4 regions of the Pseudomonas ulcerans genome follow, and region 1 is predicted to be linked to each of the others. Evidence: riboswitches for the same ligand, from Rfam matches in the RefSeq annotation. Region 1 holds a riboswitch; each other region holds the start of a gene.
What was found. A riboswitch is a leader RNA that binds a small molecule or an ion and turns the genes downstream of it on or off. The one in region 1 is predicted to bind cobalamin.
Positions count from the first base shown of each region.

Region 2: another riboswitch for cobalamin. It lies ahead of cobO (cob(I)yrinic acid a,c-diamide adenosyltransferase); the one in region 1 lies ahead of V0R59_RS25450 (LysR family transcriptional regulator).
Region 3: another riboswitch for cobalamin. It lies ahead of V0R59_RS01410 (TonB-dependent receptor plug domain-containing protein); the one in region 1 lies ahead of V0R59_RS25450 (LysR family transcriptional regulator).
Region 4: another riboswitch for cobalamin. It lies ahead of V0R59_RS20545 (CbtB domain-containing protein); the one in region 1 lies ahead of V0R59_RS25450 (LysR family transcriptional regulator).

Region 1 covers NZ_JAZDQN010000039.1:47,438-53,139, reverse strand. Annotated here, with positions in the region: gene V0R59_RS25470 (PDZ domain-containing protein) at 1-745, shown strand, start outside; gene V0R59_RS25465 (helix-turn-helix domain-containing protein) at 932-1,756, opposite strand; gene V0R59_RS25460 (DUF2834 domain-containing protein) at 1,867-2,178, shown strand; gene V0R59_RS25455 (MAPEG family protein) at 2,175-2,615, shown strand; gene V0R59_RS25450 (LysR family transcriptional regulator) at 2,578-3,516, opposite strand; cobalamin riboswitch at 3,645-3,842, opposite strand; gene V0R59_RS25445 (hypothetical protein) at 3,940-4,644, shown strand; gene V0R59_RS25440 (hypothetical protein) at 4,755-5,186, shown strand; gene V0R59_RS25435 (MFS transporter) at 5,191-5,702, opposite strand, start outside.
Region 2 covers NZ_JAZDQN010000034.1:22,195-27,896, forward strand. Annotated here, with positions in the region: gene V0R59_RS23890 (PQQ-dependent sugar dehydrogenase) at 1-33, opposite strand, end outside; gene V0R59_RS23895 (hypothetical protein) at 168-746, opposite strand; cobalamin riboswitch at 890-1,107, shown strand; gene cobO (cob(I)yrinic acid a,c-diamide adenosyltransferase) at 1,232-1,843, shown strand; gene V0R59_RS23905 (cobyrinate a,c-diamide synthase) at 1,840-3,135, shown strand; gene bluB (5,6-dimethylbenzimidazole synthase) at 3,132-3,782, shown strand; gene cbiB (adenosylcobinamide-phosphate synthase CbiB) at 3,779-4,687, shown strand; gene cobD (threonine-phosphate decarboxylase CobD) at 4,680-5,672, shown strand; gene V0R59_RS23925 (cobyric acid synthase) at 5,669-5,702, shown strand, end outside.
Region 3 covers NZ_JAZDQN010000001.1:310,394-316,095, reverse strand. Annotated here, with positions in the region: gene tig (trigger factor) at 1-1,104, opposite strand, end outside; gene V0R59_RS01445 (DUF6388 family protein) at 1,310-1,615, opposite strand; gene V0R59_RS01440 (hypothetical protein) at 1,893-2,273, shown strand; tRNA gene V0R59_RS01435 (tRNA-His) at 2,391-2,466, opposite strand; tRNA gene V0R59_RS01430 (tRNA-Leu) at 2,525-2,609, opposite strand; tRNA gene V0R59_RS01425 (tRNA-His) at 2,663-2,738, opposite strand; tRNA gene V0R59_RS01420 (tRNA-Arg) at 2,777-2,853, opposite strand; gene folD (bifunctional methylenetetrahydrofolate dehydrogenase/methenyltetrahydrofolate cyclohydrolase FolD) at 3,134-3,988, shown strand; cobalamin riboswitch at 4,081-4,285, shown strand; gene V0R59_RS01410 (TonB-dependent receptor plug domain-containing protein) at 4,403-5,702, shown strand, end outside.
Region 4 covers NZ_JAZDQN010000025.1:34,507-40,208, forward strand. Annotated here, with positions in the region: gene hpaR (homoprotocatechuate degradation operon regulator HpaR) at 1-55, shown strand, start outside; gene V0R59_RS20520 (hypothetical protein) at 223-522, shown strand; gene V0R59_RS20525 (DUF1272 domain-containing protein) at 566-811, opposite strand; gene cobM (precorrin-4 C(11)-methyltransferase) at 881-1,627, opposite strand; gene V0R59_RS20535 (cobalamin biosynthesis protein) at 1,657-2,082, opposite strand; gene V0R59_RS20540 (CbtA family protein) at 2,082-2,774, opposite strand; gene V0R59_RS20545 (CbtB domain-containing protein) at 2,786-2,974, opposite strand; cobalamin riboswitch at 3,076-3,290, opposite strand; cobalamin riboswitch at 3,346-3,552, shown strand; gene cobW (cobalamin biosynthesis protein CobW) at 3,651-4,721, shown strand; gene cobN (cobaltochelatase subunit CobN) at 4,725-5,702, shown strand, end outside.

The DNA of each region.
Region 1 (5,702 bases):
TCGCGCGATGGAAGACACCACGACCCCGGAAATCCAGGCCTGGGGTGCGTACAAGCGCGTGGCCGTGCGCAAGATCTTCGACAACCGCGACTGCCCCGCCTGGGATGGCAATGGCGTGGGCCGCACGGGTGCCTCCGTCAGCGGCATGGACCCGGTCAAGGCGCGACGGCTGAACATGCCGGAGCAGGGGGTTTCGGTGGAGAAAGTGTTGCCGGGTGGCAACGCCGAGCGGGCGGGGCTGAAGTTCGCCGACGTGGTAGTGGCGGTGAACGGGGCGCCGGTGACGGATGCCGAGGAGTATCTGGTGGCCGTCGGCAACATGCCCACGGGTGCGACCGCGCAGTTGAAGGTCTGGCGAGGCAACGGCTTTATCGACGTGCCCGTGCTGGTCGGCCCGCGCAAGCCTTCCACGGTCCCTGCGCGTAGCGCCGCCAGCGCGAAACCGGCGGCGACCCCGGGGCTGCTGGACATGCAGCTGGCGACACTGACCCCCGACTACGCCAAGGCAGTGGGCCTGCCGGCGGCCAAGGGCGCCTGGGTGGTGGAAACCAGCAAGGGCGGGCAGGCCGATCGCGCGGGTTTCAAGGCGCTGGACGTGATCCTCGAAGTGTCCGGCCAGGAGATCGCCTCGCCTGACGACTTCACCGCGGTCGCCGCGAAGACCCGCAAGGGCTACAACGCTTCCGTGGTGGTGTGGCGGAGCCAGGCGCGCAAGGAGCTGAAGCTGGTGCTCAATGGTGACTAACTGGCTGTCGCGCAGAGAACAGGTCTAGAGAGCGACGCAGACCTTGTGGGAGCGGGTTTACCCGCGATGACTCCGGTGAGTTCACTATCGTAATCGCGGCGGTCCGGCGTCCCGGTCAACCCGCTCCCACAAGTCCCTGCTGAGTCAATGAGTTATGCGGTGTTCCATGAGCTGCAGGCATTTATCTCACGCCGGTACCTGCTCCCCGGACCACGCCTCGAATGCCGCCCGCATCCTTTGCCACGTCACCTCGTCCGCAGGAATCAGATGCTCGATCCGCATCGATTCCACGCTGATGTCGAGCGGCATGCCGAACGTGGTGAAGGTGGACAGGAACCTCAGTTCACCGCCCGGGGTATTCACCCGGGTCAGCAGGACAGGCGTGGCCTCCGCCTTTTCATCCCCGGGTTCAGGCGCCGGCAGTTCCCGCAGCAGATCGCTCAGGTACGGGTTGCCCGCCGCTTCGCGAGACGCCCGCTGCCAGGCCGCCGCGCGGACTTCCCGGGCATTGACGATATGACTGCCCAGCCCGTCCGGGTGCATCAGGGTCTGCAGCAGGTTGAGGTTCATGCCCTCGCTCGCCGGCACGCCGACCATGGCCAGCAGCAGTCCCACGCTGGTGTTGCTGGCGGTGATGTCCCAGTTGCGGTCGATGACGATTGCCGGCGCCGGATTGTTCGCCTGGAGAATATGGCCGATGGCGTTGTGCACCATGTCCAGTGCCGGCGCATCCAGCGGCGAGATGGCGTAGCGGGGCGCATAGCCGGCCGCGAGGAAGACTTCGTTGCCGTGCTCCAGCGGCGCGCCGAGGGCCGAGAGCAGGGCATGCAGGGTGCCGGGACCGGGCTTGGCACGGCCGGTCTCCACGCAGCTCAGGTGGCGCTGGGAAATACCGGTCATCAGCGCCAGGTCGAGCTGGCTCAGGCCGGCCTGCCGACGCAGCTGGCGCAGGTGCTGGCCGGCGGGGAGTGTCGAGGCGGGATGGGCGTGGTGGAAGGGTGGCGGGTTCATGGGGCGACTCTGTCCGTCCTTGTGTGCGGTGTCCATGACCTCCCAGGTCATTGAGAGGCGAGCCAGCCTATCACTACCTTTGCCGGGACACACTAACCGGAGACACCCCCATGGTTCGCCTCATCGCGCTGGCAATACTGGTACCACTCACCTTCTACACCGCCTGGACGATCGCCACCGCCGAGCAGTCGCTGCTGGCCTTCGGCCTGGAGCTGATCTCCAGCCCCGACACCGCCCAGCTGGTCATCGACCTGTACCTGATGGCCGGCCTGGCCGGTTTCTGGATGGTCCGGGACAACCGCCAGCGCGGCGGCTCGACCCGGGCGCTGGTGCCTTATCTGTTGCTGACGGCCCTGTTCGTCTCGCTGGGGCCGCTGCTGTACCTGGCGGTTCGTGGCGTGGCGCAGGGGCAGCGGGCGTGAGCGACAGCCTTGCGGTCTACGCCCTGTGCGTGGTGGTCCTGTTCGCCAAGATGCTAGCGGTGTCCTGTTACCAGGGCTACTTCCGCCTGCGCCTCAAGGCCTTCGTCAATCCGGAGGACGCCGCCGTGTTCCAGCGGCGTGCGATGGCGACCGAGCACCCGGAGGTGATACGGGCCTCGAAGGTCTGGGCCAACGACCTGGAGAACATCCCGGTGTTCTTCGCCCTCGGCGCGCTGGCGGTCGCCCTCGATGTGCCGGCGGCCTGGTGCATGGCGTCATGCGTGCTGTTCACCCTGGCGCGGATCCTTCACACGCTGGCCTACCTCGCCCGCTGGCAGCCGTGGCGGACGCTGTTCTACGGTGTCGGGACGGCATGCCTGCTGGGGATTGGCGTGATTATCACGGTTGCTGCGCTGGAGATGCTGGAGCGGCATTGACGCCCTCCAGCGTGGCAAAGGAAATGTCCTTGGCCGTGAGCAGGAAGTCACTCATGTACGGCACCTCCAGCATGTCGCTGCGTACCGCCGCGTACAGCGTGGCCTGCAGGCCGTCCTGGCCCAGGCGCCTGGCAATCACGTAGCCGCGGGCGGTGTATTCGTGCAATGCCCAGTTCGGCAGGCAGCAGACGCCACGGCCGCTGGCCACCAGTTGCATCATCATCACCGTCATTTCGGCGGTGCGTACCTGGGCCGGCTCGACGTCGGCCGGGTCGAGGAAGCGGGTGAAGATGTCCAGGCGATCGCGCTCGATCGGGTAGGTGATCAGGGTCTGGCCGGCGAGGTCGGCCGGTTCCAGGCACGGCTTCCTGCGCAGGGCATGGTGCTTGTCGAGGGCGAGCATGGCCTCGTAGCCGAACAGCGGCACGTAGGTGATGCCGGGCAGGGGCAGCGGGTCGGAGGTCACCACCAGGTCGAGGTCGCCGCGCTCCAGGGCCGGCAGCGGCGCGAACGCCAGGCCCGAGGCGAGGTCCAGTTCCACCTCCGGCCAGGCGCTGCGGAATTCGTCCAGCGAGGGCATCAGCCACTGGTAGCAGCTGTGGCACTCGATCGCGATGTGCAGGCGGTCGGCGCTGCCGCCCAGCAGCTTGCTCAGGTTGCGCTCGGTGGTGCGGATCAGCGGCAGCACCTGGTCGGCCAGTTGCAGCAGCTTGAGGCCGGCGGTGGTGAAACGCACCGGCCGGGACTTGCGCACGAACACCGGCAAGCCGAGGCGATGTTCCAGTTCGCGGAACTGATGCGACAGCGCCGACTGGGTCAGGTGCAGGCGCTCGGCGGCCTCGGGCAGGCTGTTGGTTTCGCGCAGGGCATGGAGCGTGCGCAGGTGTCTCAAGTCGATCATGAGCGGACGTCGACCCCCGTCGAACAATACGCGGGAGAGACGCACGGACAGGCATCGGCATGCCCCGCGCAGGCACGGGACAAGCACCCTGGACAGGGCAAAGGATGGCCATCCCGGACACCCCGCCGGTTGGTGAATGTTTGCCGGCAGGTCTCCTGACTGATGCGTCATGGCCCGGCTCCAGCCTTCCCGGACTCTGTCCAGTGGCGTTTCAGGAGCGGGCTCGGCACCTACAGTTGCGGGGGCAGTTCCGTTTGGCTCGCGTGCTGGCGAGCGACGGATTCCCTATTAATTCCGAGGTGGAAACCGGCGGGCGGCATGGTAGACCATCGGGCCGGGCAGGGAAAGGTTGCCATGCCGGGCTGGTGGTGAGGGACAGATTTCGTTACGTTACGACCGCATGTCACGCAAGGAAGCCCCTCCATGTTCAGCCAATGCTGGCGCTACACCCTGGCAGGTTGCCTGCTTTCACCGCTCTGCGCCGCCGATGGATTCCACATCGATCCTCAGGCCGACAGCTTCTACCAGCAGGCCGTCCCGTATCTGCAGAAGGCCAACAGCAAGTTCGAGGCCGTGACGGCGATCACGCCAGGGACCAGCGCGGAGGAAAAGCGGCGATCCCTGGATAGCGCCGCTGAAGCCGGTGAGACGCTCAAGCCGGCGATACCCTTGCTTGAGCAGGCAGCGGCCCTCGATCACCCTGTCGCCCAGTACCGCCTCGGACTGATCTACGTGCTGTTGGAACCGAACGACGTGACACGGGAAAAAGCCTGTTCCCTGTTCGAGCGCAGCCTGGGCCGCGGCTTCGCTCCGCCGGCACTGGAGATCGCCTCCTTCTGCCCGGCCTACACCGACACACCCGAGTACAAGTTGGCGCTGCAGGTCGTTGAGACCAGCATGCCCCGGTACGAGCGCTACTTCCCGCAGCCTGCCAGCTTGCTCGAATGCAAGCGTGAAACGCCTCCAGGCCTGGGCATGCAGTGGGGCAGCAGTCGTGACTTCCAGGCCGAGATCTACCGGTTGCAGGGCGATGGCAATCGCGCCCGACGCGCCGAGTACTACCGCAAGGCCCTCGATCTCAACGACTGCTACAAGGCGAAGAAACGGCTGGCGATCATGGCCAGTTGATCCTCCACGCCGTCTCGGATGCGCTAATTTCGATCCAGTATCGAACCCGGGCCGGCCTGGCCTGTCGAAGGCCGCATTCTCACAGACCGAATAGGAAACTCATGACAAGGATGGTTGCACTACTCGCCCTGCTGGGCACCCTGGCGTCGACAGCGGCACTGGCCGCCTCCGATTGCCCTGTTCCCCAAGGCATGCAGGCCTCCGTCGACCTGGCCAAGCAAGCACTCCGGGCCCGGGAGGCGGGGGTGACCAAGCGCGACCTGCTCACCTATGCGCCGCCCGTGTCCGACGTGCAGATGCCCGAGGTATTCAAGGCGATTGTCGATGAGGTCTACGATTTCCCGCCTCTGCGTCCCGAGGTGTATGCCGCCTACCGCTTCGAGCATTGCTTCGTATCGCAGCAACACGGGGAGCAACTGGCCAGTCTGAAGTTCGCCGATGTCTATCCGCTGTTGAAGCAGTGCGAGCAGGTCGATCCGGAAGGTGCGCGGCCACCGTGCGCGATGCGTGCGTTGCACAAGGTGACCGGTATTCCGGAATGAGGTTTCAGGCCGTGTCGCCGGTCCCCCGCAGCAGGTCGGCGCTGGCGCTGCCCGGTTCGTCATGTAGCGAAATCCGCGAGGTCTCCGGCAATGCCAGCCCACCCAGCAGCGCCACCAGCGCAATCACCACCAGGTAGAACGCCGGCGCCAGGCTGCTGCCGCTGAGGCCGATCAACCAGGTCGCCATCAGCGGCGCGGTGCCGCCGAACAGGGTGTAAGCGACGTTATAGGTCATCGCCGAGGCGGTGTAGCGGGTGCGGGTCGGGAATACTTCGGAGAGCAGGGCGGCGGTGACCACCCCGGACATCACCGCGCCCACCGCCAGCAGGATGACCCCGCACACCGCGGCCGGCACGCTGCCGGAGCTGGCCAGCCAGTACGCCGGGAAGACCATGAGGATCACCCACAGGCAGGTCACGCCGATGGTCCGCCGGCGTCCGAAGCGATCGGCGAAGGCACCTGCCGCCGGGCAGGCGCCGGCGGCGAACAGCAGGGCGATGGTCGACACCATGAGCG
Region 2 (5,702 bases), on a different contig from region 1:
GGCCAGCAGGACTGCAAGGCGCAGTGAGGACATGCTCGACTCCTTCGCGTAACGGGGGTGTTACAGGTCAGAGGCGGGGCGGAGGCGGGAGGTTCAGTCGAGTGTTCAGGAATGAGGGCGGCCATCCTGGCCAATCGCCGGGATGGCCGGCGATTGGTTTCAGGGGATCAGACCTGCTTCAGCAGCAGCGCCACTCCGGGATAGTACTGCCCGAACTCGTCATGCAACTTGCGATACCCGTACGGAAAACACCAGGCGATGGCGCAGGCGTTGTGCTTCTGCAGGTCATCCACCATGTCCTGCAGTTCTTCCGGGCTGGCATGCTTTTCCAGCTTGACCGGGCTGACGAACAGCGCGGCGAGCTTCAGCTGGCTCGCATAGGCAATGCCCTTGGCCACCGCCCCGGCTTCCTGCAAGGCGCTGCTGAGGTCCAGGCGGCCCACCTTGGGCCAGCGCTGCTCGGCATGCAGGTAGGCCGATTCGTCACGGCTGGCGATCAGCAGATCGCACTGCGCCCCACGTTCGCCTTCATCGCGCTGTTTCTTGCTCTGGTAGCCTTGCAAGGTCACCAGTTCGGCCTGCCAGATGGCTGCGGAGAGGGTGCCGAGGTTGGCCTGGACGCCTTGCCAGTAAGGACCTTCGCCATCGCCCAGGACCTGGTTGAAGCGCTCGATGGACTCCCCCCAGCGTTCCAGTGCCGGACGCAGGAATTCGAGTCGGGGATTGTTGAGAATCAGGCCTTGCATGCTGCTCTCCTTTCGTAGTTTTTGTACGAGTACAGCGGAAAACCATGGCGATTTGATATCACTGTGGCACAGCCTGCGGATAGTGCCATTGGTCCGGCCTGTGACGGGCGTCTCCAATTGACGCTCAGTGCCCAACCCTCTAACCTTCGCGACTTGTTTCAGGTGCTCTGTGACCTTGCGGTCGACAGGGTGAAACAGGGAAGCCGGTGGGCACGCGCGACGTGCGATCCCGGCGCTGCCCCCGCAACGGTAGATGAGGCAAGACCGCGCAAGGCCACTGGGTTTCCGACCCGGGAAGGCGCCCGGTCGGGATCGCGATCCACTCATGAGCCCGGAGACCGGCCTGCAAACAGTCAACGGCATCACGGAGGGTGATGCGCGGTTTGCCGGGCCCCGTCGCCCGCCGCCTGCGCCTGTCCCGCCGTGCCCACCTTTCCAGCTGTCGTCGCTTCCCGCCTGTCGACAGTGGCCCGCGGAGACCCCCGATGAGCGAATCCCCCGAACGTGACGAACGCCACCTGGCGCGCATGCAGCGCAAGAAAGCGGTGATCGACGAGCGCATCGCCAACGCCCCCAACGAATGCGGCCTGCTGCTGGTGCTCAGCGGCAACGGCAAGGGCAAGAGCAGCTCGGCCTTCGGCATGCTCGCCCGCGCCCTCGGCCATGGCATGCAGTGCGGCGTGGTGCAGTTCATCAAGGGCCGCAACGCCACCGGCGAGGAACTGTTCTTCCGCCGTTTCCCCGAGCAGGTGCGTTACCACGTGATGGGCGAGGGCTTCACCTGGGAAACCCAGGACCGCCAGCGCGACATCGCCGCCGCCGAAGCGGCCTGGGCCGTGTCGCGGCAACTGTTGCAGGACCCGAGCATCGGCTTCGTGGTGCTGGATGAATTGAACATCGCCCTCAAGCATGGCTACCTTGACCTGGATCAGGTGCTCGGCGACCTCCAGGCCCGTCCGCCGATGCAGCACGTGATCGTTACCGGCCGCGGCGCCAAGGACGAGATGATCGAGCTGGCCGACACCGTCACCGAGATGGGCATGGTCAAGCATGCCTTCCAGGCCGGCATCCGTGCCCAGAAGGGCGTCGAGCTATGAGTGACACCCGGCATTGCCCGGCGGTACTGATCGCCGCGCCGGCCTCCGGTCAGGGCAAGACCACCGTGACCGCGGCCCTGGCCCGCCTGCATCGCAACCAGGGGCGCAAGGTCCGTGTGTTCAAGTGCGGACCGGACTTTCTCGATCCGATGATTCTCGAACGCGCCAGCGGCGCGCCGGTGTACCAGCTCGACCTGTGGATGGTCGGCGCCGGGGAAAGCCGTCGCCTGCTCTGGGAAGCCGCCGGCGAGGCCGACCTGATCCTTATCGAAGGGGTGATGGGCCTGTTCGACGGCACTCCGTCCAGCGCCGACCTGGCCCGCCATTTCGGCGTGCCGGTGCTGGCGGTGATCGACGGCACCGCCATGGCCCAGACCTTCGGCGCCCTGGCCCTGGGCCTGGCGCGCTACCAGGCCGACCTGCCGTTCGCCGGCGTGCTGGCCAACCGTGTCGGCTCGCTGCGCCATGCGCAGCTGCTGGAAGGCAGCCTCACCGAAGGCCTGCGCTGGTACGGCGGGTTGTCCCGGGAGACCGGGATCGAGCTGCCGAGCCGCCACCTGGGACTGGTCCAGGCCAGCGAACTGAGCGACCTCGACCTGCGCCTCGACGCCGCTGCCAAGGCCCTGGGCGACAGCTGCCAGTCGTCCCTGCCGCCGCCAGTGGCGTTCGCTGCCCCCGAGGCGCATGCCGTCGAGCCGCGCCTGGCCGGCGTGCGCATCGCCGTGGCCCGTGACGAAGCCTTCGCCTTCACCTATGGCGCCAACCTCGACCTGCTGAGGGCGATGGGTGCCGAGCTGAGCTTCTTCTCGCCGATCCATGACCGCGAACTGCCGGCGGCGGACAGCCTGTACCTGCCCGGCGGCTACCCCGAGCTGCACCATCACGCCCTGGCCGCCAACGCGCCGATGCTGGCGGCCATCCGTGCCCATCACCAGGCCGGCAAGCCCGTGCTTGCCGAGTGCGGCGGCATGCTCTACCTGCTCGATGCCTTGACCGATGTCGCCGGCGAGCGCGCCGAACTGGCCGGCCTGCTGGCGGGCGAGGCGGTGATGCAGAAGCGCCTGGCGGCCCTGGCCCTGCAGGCGGTGGAACTGCCGGAAGGCACCCTGCGCGGCCATACCTACCATCATTCCCTGACCAGCACCGAGCTGGAACCGATCGCCCGCGGGCAGAGCCCCAACGGCGGGCGCGGTGCGGAAGCGGTGTACCGCAGCGGGCGCCTGACCGCCTCGTACGTGCACTTCTACTTCCCCTCCAACGCCGATGCGACGGCGGCGCTGCTGGCACCATGAGCGAACACGCCTACAGCGAAGCCGAGCGCGCGGCGATCTACCGCGCCATCGGCGAGCGTCGCGACATGCGTCATTTCAGTGGCGGCGAGGTTGCCCCGGAGCTGCTCGCACGCCTGCTGGAAGCCGCGCACCAGGCCCCCAGCGTCGGCCTGATGCAGCCCTGGCGCTTCATCCGCATCACTTGCCGCGACCTGCGCCAGCGCATCCAGGCCCTGGTCGAGGACGAACGCCTGCGCACCGCCGAGGCGCTGGGGCAACGTTCCGACGAATTCATGCAACTCAAGGTCGAAGGCATCAACGACTGCGCCGAACTGCTGGTGGCGGCGCTGATGGACAAGCGCGAAGCGCATATCTTCGGCCGCCGCACCCTGCCGGAAATGGACCTGGCCTCGCTCTCCTGCGCGATCCAGAACCTCTGGCTGGCCGCTCGCGGCGAAGGCCTGGGCATGGGCTGGGTGTCGCTGTTCGACCCACAGGCGCTGGCCGAGCTGCTGGGCATGCCGGCCGGGGCCAAGCCGCTGGCGATCCTCTGCCTGGGCCCGGTACGCGCGTTCTACCCGGCGCCGATGCTGGCCCTGGAAGGCTGGATCACGCCGCGACCGCTGGCCGACATGCTGTTTGAAAACCATTGGGGAGAGAACGAATGAGTGTGGCCCTGCTGACCGTGGCCGGGGTAGCGCTGGATGCGCTGCTGGGCGAGCCGCGGCGCTGGCATCCGCTGGTGGCTTTCGGCCGCATGGCCGGACGCCTGGAGCAACGTTTCAATGCCGGGGGTCGCGGCTGGCGCAGCCATGGCGTCACCGCCTGGTTCCTTGCCGTGGTGCCGCTGACCTTGCTGGCCACCGCGCTGTCCTGGCTGCCGTACATTGGCTGGCTGGTGGAAATCCTCGCCCTGTACTGCGCCCTCGGCCTGCGCAGCCTCGGCGAGCACGTGCAGCCGGTGGCCGATGCCCTGCGCGCAGGCGACCTGGACGAGGCGCGCAAGCGTGTCGGCTACCTGGTCAGCCGGGAAACCCGCGAGCTGGACGAAACCGCCGTGGCCCGCGCGGCCACCGAGTCGGTGCTGGAGAATGGCAGCGACGCGGTCTTCGCCGCGCTGTTCTGGTTCGCCATCGCCGGTGCGCCGGGAGTGGTGCTCTATCGCCTGAGCAATACCCTCGATGCCATGTGGGGCTATCGCAACGAGCGCTTCGAGCGCTTCGGCTGGGCCGCCGCGCGCATCGACGATGTCCTCAACTACATCCCGGCGCGCCTGGTGGCGCTGACCTATGCGCTGCTGGGCAAGACCCGCCTGGCCCTGAAATGCTGGCGCCAGCAGGCGCCACAATGGGACAGCCCGAACGCCGGTCCGGTGATGGCCGCCGGGGCCGGGGCCCTGGGCGTCGAGCTGGGCGGCCCGGCTGTCTATCATGGTGAGTTGCACGAGCGTGCGCGCCTGGGCGAAGGCCCGGCAGCCGATGCCGGGGCCATCGAGCGCGGTTGGCGCCTGGTCTGCCAGGGTGTCTGGCTGTGGCTGTTGCTGCTGTGCCTGGGAGCCGAATTCTATGCTTGAACACGGTGGTCGCCTGCAGCGGGCGATCGAGCACTACGGCATCGCCCACGAAGACTGGCTGGACCTGTCCAGCGGCATCGCGCCCTGGCCATTCCCGGTGCCCGATATTCCCCTGCGCGCCTGGGCCCGCCTGCCGGAAACCGAGGACGGCCTGGAGCAGGCTGCCCGTGCCTACTACGGCGTCAGCGAACTGTTGCCGGTGGCCGGCTCGCAAGCGGCCATCCAGGCCCTGCCGCGCCTGCGTCCGCGTGGCGTGGTCGGGGTGCTGTCGCCGTGCTACGCCGAGCACGCCGAGGCCTGGCGCCGCGCCGGGCATCAGGTGCGGGAACTGGACGAGGCCGAGGTGGAAGGGCAACTGGACGACCTCGACGTGCTGGTGCTGGTCAACCCCAACAATCCCACCGGCCGGGTGCTGTCGCGGCAGACCCTGCTGGCCTGGCTGGAACGCCTCGATCGCCACGGCGGCTGGCTGCTGGTGGACGAAGCCTTCATGGACAACACGCCGGCGCAGAGCATCGCCGCCGACAGCCAGCGGCAAGGGCTGATCGTGCTGCGCTCGTTCGGCAAGTTCTTCGGCCTGGCCGGGGTGCGCCTCGGCTTCGTCCTTGCCGAGCCGCTGTTGTTGCGCGCGCTGGCGGAGGACATCGGGCCCTGGTCGATCAGCGGGCCGACGCGGATCCTCGGCACCGCCTGCCTCGGTGATCGCGCCACCCGGCAAGCCCAGCTCGAACGCTGTGCCCACGCCAGCACCCGGCTGGCTGCGCTGCTGGTGGATGCCGGCCTGGCCCCCGCCGCCGGCTGCGACCTGTTCCAGTACCTGCGCCATCCCGACGCCGCGCGGATCCACGACTTCATGGCCCGGCGCGGGATTCTCCTGCGCCTGTTCGAACACCCCGCCGGCCTGCGCTTCGGCCTGCCCGCCGGCGAGGCCGACTGGTTGAAGCTGACGGCCGCGCTGGACGACTACCGCAAGGAACCGAAATGACCACGCTGATGGTGCAAGGCACCACCTCCG
Region 3 (5,702 bases), on a different contig from region 1:
TTCGCGAACGCGGTCTTCGTCCGGCTTCAGTTCGTTCTGCTTGACCACTTCGGCGACGATCAGGCCCAGCACGACACGGCGCTTGGCTTGCTCTTCGAACAGCTCGGCCGGCAGTTGCTCAGGCTTGATGTTGCCACCGAACTGCTGAACGGCCTGCACGCGCAGACGGTTCACTTCGTTTTCCAGCAGGGCCTTCGGCACTTCGATCGGGTTGGCAGCCAGCAGGCCGTCCATTACCTGGTTCTTGACCTTGGTCTTGATCGCCTGGCGCAGTTCACGCTCCATGTTCTTGCGAACTTCGGTGCGGAAGCCGTCCAGACCGGTTTCCTTGATGCCGAACTGGGCGAAGAACTCTTCGTTCAGCTCAGGCAGCTTCGGCTCGGAAACGCTGTTGACGGTAACGGTGAACTCGGCGGCTTTGCCAGCCAGGTCGAGGTTCTGGTAGTCCTCGGGGAAGTTCAGGGTCAGAACGCGTTCTTCACCTGCCTTGGCGCCGACCAGGCCTTCTTCGAAGCCCGGGATCATGCGGCCGGAGCCCAGTACCAGCTGAGTGCCCTTGGCGGAACCGCCAGCGAAGGCTTCGCCGTCGATCTTGCCGACGAAGTCGATGTTCAACTGGTCTTCGTTCTGGGCAGCACGCTCGGCGGCTTCGAAACGGGTGTTCTGCTTGCGCAGGACTTCCAGCATGTTGTCCAGGTCGGCGTCGCTGACGTCGGCGCTCAGGCGCTCGACGGCGATCGAGTCGAAGCCGGCAACGGTGAACTCAGGGAAGACTTCGAAGATGGCGACGAATTCCAGGTCCTTGCCTTTCTCGAACGATTTCGGCTCGACGGCAGGAGCGCCAGCCGGGTTCAGCTTCTGCTCGACCACGGCTTCGTAGAAGGAAGCCTGGACCAGATCACCGAACGCTTCCTGACGGGCAGCATCTTCATAACGCTGACGGATCACGCTCATAGGCACTTTGCCAGGACGGAAGCCTGGAACCTTGGCGCGACGGGCAGTCTGTTGCAGACGCTTGTTGACTTCGGTCTCGACGCGCTCTGCCGGAACGGCGATGGTCATACGACGCTCGAGAGCGGAAGTATTTTCAACAGAAACTTGCATGAATATTCCTCGTTGCACAGACGTTAGCCGGCGATACCCGACTCCAGAATCAAGGGCAAGCATTCTAGTAGCTCAGCCACCAGAAGTCACCCTGTTCGACCCGGAGGCGAATGGCACCGACCTTCATTGATTTCGACATTGAACCAGACGGTGGCACAGCAAATGCCGCGCACTCTTTCCAAATAAAAAACATTCGGCGTGGCGATCAGGAAGCAGGACCGTCGACTTCATTGAAATCGCAGTACTCATCCCAGCTCATTCCCAGAGTCTCCGCCACCTCGCGATGAACCTCCAGGCACATGGCCTGCAGTTCTTCCGGCGATTCGGCGATCAGGCGCAAGGCCAGTTCCCAAGGCTCGATACCCTGCCCCCGAGCTTCATCTTCGAACGCCCACTCAAGCTGCTGACGCCGCTCGACCTCGCTCAACGAAGCGATTTCCGCCAGCAACTGCGGATTGGCCTGCGCGAAACGCTCCAGTGCGACTGCCTGGCGTTGCTCTTTCGCAATCATCCTTCTACCTGCCTGATGGCGTACCGACACTTAATCAACGAGCTGAAATCTATCAGCTTTTGCTCGAACCTTATAGCCATTACAGCTCGGAAGAAACGCCGACCGCTCATCCACAATCCACGCAAAAAAGAGATTTTTCTTACAAATTCTCGGGAGGAAGTTTGCAAATGCGTGTTCCGGGCCATTAATCTAGTATCAATCAACGCCACAAATGCGTTTCATTCCCAATTACCACTTTGACATGCCTGGTGATCAACACCGCAAGGACGTAACCGTGTTGAAGAAACTCCTGATGGTCAGCGCCTGGGCTTTCCCCTGCTCTATCGCCGCTGCTACACCCCTGCAAGCTTCATTCGACCCAGATGCGCAGTACGTGATCGTCAAGGTCAGCGGCAATCCCGGGAGACTCTCGGTAATCACCCAACGCACAGGCCTCAGCGGAACGAGCTTCTCCGCCCGTCAGTTCGATTGCATTTCCCGCACAGTACGCTTCATGGGCTCCAGCACGTCACTGAAAGGCCTGGCAGACGCTCGCCCGGATGACGAGCCCACGCCGATCTTCAAAGGTTCGCTGTCAAGGGCGATCAGCGAGGCCGCCTGTGATGTCGATGCGCCGAAAACGCAAGACCGCGCAACCCTGAGCGTCAACACGCAGTAAACGCCACGAGAGCACGACGAACAAATGAAAAAGGCAGCCACACCAAGGCTGCCTTTTCATTTCACGACCCCAAAAAACGAAAAGGCGCCTGGTTCTCACCAGGCGCCTTTCTGAATATGGGGTGGACGAAGGGAATCGAACCCTCGACCACAGGAATCACAATCCTGCGCTCTACCAACTGAGCTACGTCCACCATTTGTTGCTGACTTGCGACCTTCTCACACCTCAGTGACGGGCGGTGAAGACTTGAATGGTGCGGACGAAGAGACTCGAACTCTTACAGCTTGCGCCGCTGGAACCTAAATCCAGTGTGTCTACCAATTTCACCACGTCCGCGTGAAGCATTTAAAGCAAAGGCGCCAGACTTTCATCAGGCGCCTTTCAGAATATGGGGTGGACGAAGGGAATCGAACCCTCGACCACAGGAATCACAATCCTGCGCTCTACCAACTGAGCTACGTCCACCATATTGCATCTGCTACTTGTGCCAAAGCTGCCTTGATTGGCGCACCCGGCAGGACTCGAACCTGCGACCATCCGCTTAGAAGGCGGATGCTCTATCCAGCTGAGCTACGGGCGCATATTTAATCTGCTTTCGCTTGCGATTACAAATTAACGTTTAGCCGTACCGAACAAGCCAAAATCCGCTCATTCTGCCCGACCTTGCTAACCAGTGCTAGGCCCTGCCCGACAAGTGAGGCGAATCTTATAGACCACCTGTCACACCGTCAACATATTTCTCGGAAAATTTCATTTTATTGAAGGGCTTAGGGCAATTGCCGGACCAAGCGCCTTTGCCCTTCGCCCTGCTCATGAGAGAATGCGCGCTCTTTTTTTCTCTCGATGGTTAATCACCCGTCATGACTGCACAACTTATCGACGGCAAGGCGATCGCCGCCAGCCTGCGCCAGCAGATCGCCCAACGTGTCGTTGAACGTCGCCAGCAAGGTCTGCGGACCCCCGGCCTGGCGGTGATCCTGGTTGGCACCGACCCCGCCTCCCAGGTGTATGTATCGCACAAGCGCAAGGACTGCGAGGAAGTCGGCTTCATTTCGCAAGCCTTCGACCTGCCGAGCAGCACCAGCCAGCAGGAACTGACCGACCTGATCGATCGCCTCAACGATGACGCGAACATCGACGGCATCCTCCTGCAACTGCCGTTGCCGGCCCACCTCGACGCCTCCCTGCTGCTGGAGCGCATCCGCCCGGACAAGGACGTCGACGGTTTCCACCCGTACAACATCGGCCGCCTGGCCCAGCGCATCCCGCTGCTGCGCCCGTGCACCCCGAAAGGCATCATGACCCTGCTGCAAAGCACCGGCCAGGACCTCTACGGCATGAACGCCGTGGTCGTCGGCGCCTCCAATATCGTCGGCCGCCCGATGGCCATGGAACTGCTGCTGGCCGGCTGCACCGTCACCGTCACCCACCGTTTCACCAAGGACCTCGCCGGTCACGTCGGCCGTGCCGACCTGGTGGTAGTGGCCGCCGGCAAGCCAGGCCTGGTCAAGGGTGAGTGGATCAAGGAAGGCGCTATCGTCATCGACGTCGGCATCAACCGCCAGGAAGACGGCAAGCTGGTCGGCGACGTGGTCTACGAGACCGCCCTGCCCCGCGCCGGCTGGATCACCCCGGTTCCGGGCGGCGTCGGCCCGATGACCCGCGCCTGCCTGCTGGAAAACACCCTGTACGCCGCCGAAGAACTGCATCAATAAGCTGACCGGCGATACAGCAACGGCACCCTTGGCGGTGCCGTTTTTTTTGCCCGCAAAAAAGCCCATGGTTGACGAACGGTCATCCCGATGGTCAGATGCCGCCCGTTTCAGGTGTCTGCCGCCGCCGCGCGGCAGGTGAAACGGGAAGCCGGTGCGTCCTTGCGACCAGTCCGGCGCTGCCCCCGCAACGGTAAGCGAGTGAAGCATTCAACCAGGCCACTGTGCGCATGACGCATGGGAAGGCGAATGGCTTCCATCCTCGCAAGCCCGGAGACCGGCCTGAAGCATCACGACTGGAGAACGGATTCGTCAGTCATTTGGCAAACCTGCGGTGGGCGGGCACGAGCCGGTAACCTGGCGCGCGTTCGCCAGTACCCTCCTGTGCGCTTCCCGAAAATTCCTTTCGAGAAGTCAATGAGCAACACATCCTTCACTCCAATCGCCCGCGCGCTACTCGGTTGCCTGCTCGGCAGCCCCACGCTGCTGCACGCGGCCGATGCACTCACCCTGGACCAGCAGATCGTCTCGGCGCCGCCAGTGGAATCCAACACCATCGCGCAGATGGCCCGCTACGGCAGCAAGGTCGAAGTGGTCGAGCGCGAGCAGATCGAACGCGCCGGCCCCAGCGCCGATATCACCCGCGTCCTGCAGATGTTCATCCCTGGCCTGTACGTCGCGCCCAAGCAGGGCCCGTTCGACTACGGTACCTACTCGCTGCTGGGCGGGCGCAACGACGACACGCTGATCCTCCTCGACGGCGTGCGCCTGAACAACCGCCTCTACGGCGGCATCTACATCGATACCCTGCCCGCCGCGGCGATCGAAGGCATCGAAGTGCTCAAGGGCGGCCAGAGCCTGCTGTTCGGTACCCAGGCGGTGTCCGGGGTGATCAACATCGTCACCCGCAATGCCCAGTCCCGCGATGCCTCCGGCCAGGTCAACCTGGGCGTCGACAGCTTCGCCGGGCGCAACGGCGACGGGCGCATCGAACGCATCTTCAGCAACGGTTTCGGCGACCTCGGCCTGCTCGCCTACGTCAGCCACAACATTTCCGAGGGCTACCAGCCGTACCGCAGCAGCGATATCGCTGCGACGGTGAGTGACCGCAAGCGCAGCTACGAGGTCAACACCTTCGGCGCCAAGGCCGCGCAGAGCTTTGGAGACGACAGCCGTCTGGAGCTGTTCTACCAGTACAGCGCCGCCAGCCTTGACTTCCTGCGCCCGACCTCCAACCGCAACACCACCAACGACCGGGTCCAGCAGATCGCCACGGCGACCTTCCAGCAACACCTGAACGAAGACTTCAGCTACTTCGTCAAGGGCCACATGAACGACTGGGACACCAACTACAACCGGGTCTACAACAACACCGACGGCAGCACCCGGGTGGTCAACCACAACGACTACTGGGGCTTCAGCGACTGGGGCGTGCAAGCCGAAGGCACGGCGATCCTGCCCGGCAACCACACCCTGGTGTTCGGCACCGACAACCAGTTCTACAAGGGCAAGGACGATGTCCTGAAGATCGACCAGAACCAGGCCGAAGCCCATGCCCTGTATGTGCAACTGCGCCCCGAGATCACCGCCCTGCCCGACTGGCACCCGAGCATCGGCGTGCGCCGCGAGCACCTGAGCGGCGGCGACAGTGCCACCGTGGGCATGCTCACCTCGCTCTACGACCTCACCGACCACCTCAAGCTGCGCGGCCAGTTCG
Region 4 (5,702 bases), on a different contig from region 1:
GAAATTGCAGTCTCTGCTGGGGTTGCTCAACGAGTTGAAGAACGTCCGGCCCTGAGTGGCACGTCATTCGCGCAAGTGAAAAGTCCTACATATACTGTCGGATATCCGCAACAGCCTGCCGTCGTTGGTCGGACCACGACGTCTCCATGCCCGGTGGTAGTGCCGTATCCGTAGTAGCCCGCACGCGAGTCGTCATTTCAGACGCTACAGAGGGCAACTACGATGGAGTTCATTGGCTTGATTATTCAGATCATCAGCGGCGCGGTCGGCGGCAATGCGGCAGGGGGCTTGAGCAAGCAGAGCCTGGGCCCGCTGCTCAACTCGGTGCTTGGCGGCGTGGGTGGCGTGGTGTTGGGGCAGGTGCTTGCCGCGCTGAGCGGCGATCAGTCCCTGGCCCAGCCGGGCACCGATGGCAGCCTGGATCTTCCCGCCATCCTCAGCAGTGTGATTGGCGGCGGTGCCGGTGGTGCGGTGCTGACCTGGGTGGTGGGGTTCATCAAGAACAAGATGCAGCCCCACTAGCCAGTTGTACCGGGCTCATCGCGGGCAATGCCCGCGATGAGGTTCAATGTGCCGGACAGCCCTGCTCCTTCACCGTCCGCTGGGTAGTCGCCGGATTCTTCGCCAGCTTCTCCCCGACCCGTGCCGGTCTCGGCTGCAGTTCACCCCCGCAGTTCGGGCACTTGCCCTTGAGCGTGTCTTCGGTACAGCTACGGCAGTAGGTGCATTCGAACGAGCAGATCATCGCGTCGCGGCTGTCGCCGGGCAGTGGCGTGGCACAACATTCGCAGCAGGGGCGCAGTTCCAGCATCGGGGCAATCCTTTTCGAGGGTGGTCGTTGCCGTAATGTGCAACCACCGTGATGGCAATGCAATACACCTCAAGGCCGATAGAGGTGGGCGTGCCCCGCACGGTACAGCGCCGACTCGCTGAAGCTGTCGCTGGCCAGCACCCGGCCCACCAGGATCAGCGCCGTGCGCCGGAACCCCTTGGCCTGCGCCAGCCCGACGATATCGTCCAGGGTGCCCAGCACCCAGTCCTGGTCCGGCCAGGTGGCGCGGTGGACCACGGCGATCGGGCAATCGTCGCCATAGTGCGGGCGCAGTTCCTCGACGATCCGCGCCAGGTGGCGTACGCCGAGGTGGATCGCCAGGGTGGTCTTGTGGCTGGCCAGGCTGGCCAGCGCCTCACCCTCGGGCATGGGCGAGGTGTCGGCGAACCGGGTGAGGATCACGCTCTGGGCAATGTCCGGCAGGGTCAGCTCGCAGCCCAGCAGGGCCGCGCTGGCTGCGGTGGCGGTGACGCCGGGGATGATCTGGTAGGCAATGCCCAGCTCGCGCAGATGGCGGATCTGCTCGCCGATGGCGCCATACAGGCTCGGGTCGCCGCTGTGCACCCGGGCGACATCCTGGCCTTTTTCATGGGCGGCGCGGATCGCCTCGATGATCTGTTCCAGGTGCAGTTCGGCACTGTTGATCACGGTTTCGGCCGTGTGCCCTTCGAGCACGGCAGCAGGCACCAGGGAGCCGGCGTAGATGATCACCGGGCACTGGCGGATCAGGCGCTGGCCCTTGACGGTGATCAGCTCCGGATCGCCGGGGCCGGCGCCGATGAAATAGACGGTCATGCTGGAATCTCTGAAGGGAAGGCGGCGGATTATCCGCCAGAAGCGGGGGCCCAGGCCAATGCCAGGGTCATGTCGCCCAGCACGACGCGCTCGACACGCAATTGTGCCGTGGCACCGCCCAGCTGTTCGGCCAGGGCCAGGGCGCAGCTTTCCGCGACACCGTAGCAGCCGGTGTGGCGAAAGGCCGTGGCGGAGCGATGGCTCAGGCGCGGGGTGAACGGGGCGAGCTGGACGGCACTGTAGAAGTGCAGGGGCAGGGCAAGGTCTTCGGCCAGTTGCAGCAGGCCGGGTTCGTCGCGCTTGAGGTCGATGCTGGCGAGTCCGGCCAGGGCGGAGAAGGGCAGGTCGCGGTCTTGCAGAACCTGCCGCAGGAGGCCGGCCAGGTCACTGGCCGGGGTACCGCGACGACACCCCAGCCCGGCGTACAGCAGGCCGACGCCGGGCGAGGTGGGCATCAGGCAGCCTTGCGCCGGTACAGCCAGGCGCTGATCAGGCCCAGGGCCAGCCAGAAACCGGCGTTGGTCAACAGCGAAGCGACGATAAACTGCGATTCCAGCGCTTCCGGGGCCAGGCTTTCATGGACTTCCGGTTGCGGCGCGCCGATCACGTGGGGGATCACCAGCAGTGCCAGGCCAGCGGCCTTCAGCACCCAGTTTCCGGCGAAGGCGATCAGTGCCAGGCCCGCTGCGGTTGCCGCGGCGGTACCGATCCACCAGAACTGGCGCTGGGCCAGGTCGGCAGCGGCGGTGCCCGGCAGTTCCGGCGGCAGGCCGAGGTTCGGCGCCAGGCAGAACACGGCGAAACCGCCCAGGCCCCAGAGTGCGCCGGCGCCGATGCTGCCGGGGGCGCGCAGGGTGTACATGGCCGCCAGCAGCAGGGCGAAGCCCACCGCTACCACCAGGTTGCCACCGGTGGTGGACAGCACGCGCTGCCAGCCGTCTTCCGGCGACCAGGCTTCAGCGCTGTGCTCATGACCTGCGGCAGCGCCGTCGGCGTGCTCGTGTTCATGGGCGGCGGCCGGGGCCGAGTTCTCGTAGGTTTCCGCCTGGAGGATCAGCGGCGAGACCCAGAAGCTCTGCAGCAGGGTCAGCAGCAGGGCGGCCAGCAGGCCGGTGAAGCCCGCGGTGCGTGCGATGCGAGTGAACATGCGGTCAGGCCTCAGTGGCAAGGGAAGGCGGCGCTGTGACGGGTGTCGTGGGCGGCGTTGTGCACCGCTTCGATATGGGAGAAACCGGCGAAGTAGACGAGGCACAGGCCCAGCACGGAGGCGCTGACGGCGGCAACGATGCGCTGGCTGAGGGTGCTGGAGGTGCTGCTGGCGTGGCTGGCGGTGCTGGTAACGGGCATGGCGCTTTCCTCTTGTGTGTCGTCTTGGCGACAGGCAAGCGCGAAGAACCTCCGGGCACGGGACGGCCGGGAGGTGCAACGTCGCCCGCCCACCGCGGGTTTGGTCAATTCTGCGTCGGGCCGGTCTCCGGGCTTGCGAGGGCATTGAGCCGTGGCGTCTCCTTCCCATGCCGGACTGCGGGCACAGTGGATCTGACGCTTTCCTCGCTTACCGTTGCGGGGGCAGCACCGGATTGGCTCGACCTGGAAGGTCATCGCGCACCGGTTTCCCGTTTCACCTTGTAATAAAAAAGGCACCCAAACGATCGCGCTAGGAAATCACGCGCATTGACATCCGTCAATACAGCGGTTGACCGGCCTCCGGGCACTGCGTAGCCTTGCCGGTTCGAGGTTCTCCGGCGTCGTGGCCGGAGCTAAGACGGGAACGCGGTGCGCTGATCACAGCCATTCCGCGGCTGCCCCCGCAACTGTAAGTGCTGAATCATCGACCACAGCCACTGCCGTGAACGGCGGGAAGGCGTCGATGCTGCCCCGGGCACAGCACGAGCCAGGAGACCTGCCTCGAACAGTTTCCACTTCAACCGGGCGGGGTGATCCGGTGGCGAACGCGCCCGGCTGCCAGGCATCCGGCTCCCGTCCCCCATGCCCGCCAATCCTGCTGCCAAGGGCATCCGACATGAAAACACTGGCCAAACTCCCCGTCACGATCGTTACCGGCTTCCTCGGCTCGGGCAAGACCACGCTGCTGCGCCATATGCTGGACAACGCCAATGGCCGCCGCATCGCGGTGATCGTCAACGAATTCGGCGAGCTGGGCATCGATGGCGAGATCCTCAAGCAGTGCAGCATCGGCTGCACCGAGGAAGAGGCCAACGGCCGCGTCTACGAGCTGGCCAACGGCTGCCTGTGCTGCACCGTGCAGGAAGAGTTCTTCCCGGTGATGCGCGAACTGGTGGCGCGCCGTGGCGACCTCGACCAGATCCTCATCGAGACCAGCGGCCTGGCCCTGCCCAAGCCCCTGGTGCAAGCCTTCCAGTGGCCGGAAATCCGCAACGCCTGCACCGTCGACGCGGTGATCACCGTAGTCGACAGCCCGGCCGTGGCCGCTGGCACCTTCGCCGCCTTCCCCGAGCAGGTGGACGCACAGCGCAAGCTGGACCCGAACCTGGACCACGAATCGCCACTGCACGAACTGTTCGCCGACCAGCTGGCCAGTGCCGACCTGGTGGTGCTGAACAAGGCCGACCTGATCGCACCCGAGGCCCTGGCCGCGGTGCGCGCCGAAGTCCAGGAAGAACTGCCGCCGGCGGTCAAGGTGATCGAGGCGAGCAAGGGCGTGCTGCCGCTGGACGTGCTGCTGGGCATCGGTGCCGAGTCCGAGGCGCATATCGATGGCCGTCGCACCCACCACGATTCGCACCATGACGACGACGATGACCACGACGATCACGACCACGACGCCTTCGACTCCATTTCCCTGGACCTGCCCGAGGCCGACGAAAGCCTGCTGCTGGACGCTCTGACCCAACTGGTGACGGACACCGGCATCCTGCGGGTCAAGGGCTTCGCGGCCATTCCCGGCAAGCCGATGCGCCTGCTGATCCAGGGTGTGGGCACCCGTTTCGACAAGCACTTCGACCGCGCCTGGCGCAGCGAAGAGCCGCGCATCACCCGCCTGGTGCTGATCGGCCAGGACCTCGATGCCGCGGCCCTCGAAGCCCGTCTGCGCGCGGCCCTGGGCGCCTGATCCATGCACCTGCTGCGGACCCAGCCCGGCGGTTTCGTGCCGGACGACAGCATCGCCGATCTCGGCCAGACCCCCGCCGAACTGGTGATCCTCTGCAGCGGCGATTCGCACCTGGCGCTGCTGGCGGAAACCGCCCGGGACTTGCCGGAGGACTACCCCAGCCTGCGCCTGGCCAACCCCATGCAGGTGCAGAACCATGCGTCGGTGGACCTGTATGTCGATGAAGTGCTGCGCCATGCCAAGGTGATCCTGGTATCGCTGCACGGCGGCATCGGCTACTGGCGCTATGGTGTCGAGCAACTGGTGGAACTGGCCGCCCGAGGCGTGCAACTGATCCTGGTGCCGGGCGACGATCGTCCGGACCCGGAGCTGAGCAGCCTGGGCAGCATCACCGGCGCAACCGCCGAGCGCCTCTGGCATTTCCTGCGCCAGGGCGGCAAGGCCAATGCCCTGAACCTGTTCAATTGCCTCGCCAGTCTCTGGCTGGGGCGCGATTACCCTTGGGACGAGCCCAGGCAACTGCCTCGTACCAGCCTCTATCATCCACGCCACGCCGAGGCCGGACTGGCCCACTGGCGTGCCGACTGGCAACCCGGCCAGCCCGTGGTGCCCGTGCTGTTCTACCGCTCGCACCTGCAGGCGGCGAACACCGGCTTCATCGATGTGTTCTGCGAGCGTCTCGCAGGCACCGGCCTCAATCCGCTGCCGATCGCCGTGGCCAGCCTCAAGGAGGCGGGCTGCCTGGCCCAGGTCGAGCAATGGCTGGATGAAACCGACGCCGCGCTGATCATCAACACCACCGGCTTCGCCCAGTCCAGCCCCGAGCAGCCCCACCTGCGCCCGTTCCGTCGCGACATTCCGGTATTGCAGGCGATCTGCGCCCAGGACAACGAGCCCGGCTGGCAGGCCAGCGAGCAGGGCCTGGGCGCCCGCGACCTGGCCATGCACATTGCCTTGCCGGAGCTGGACGGGCGCATCATC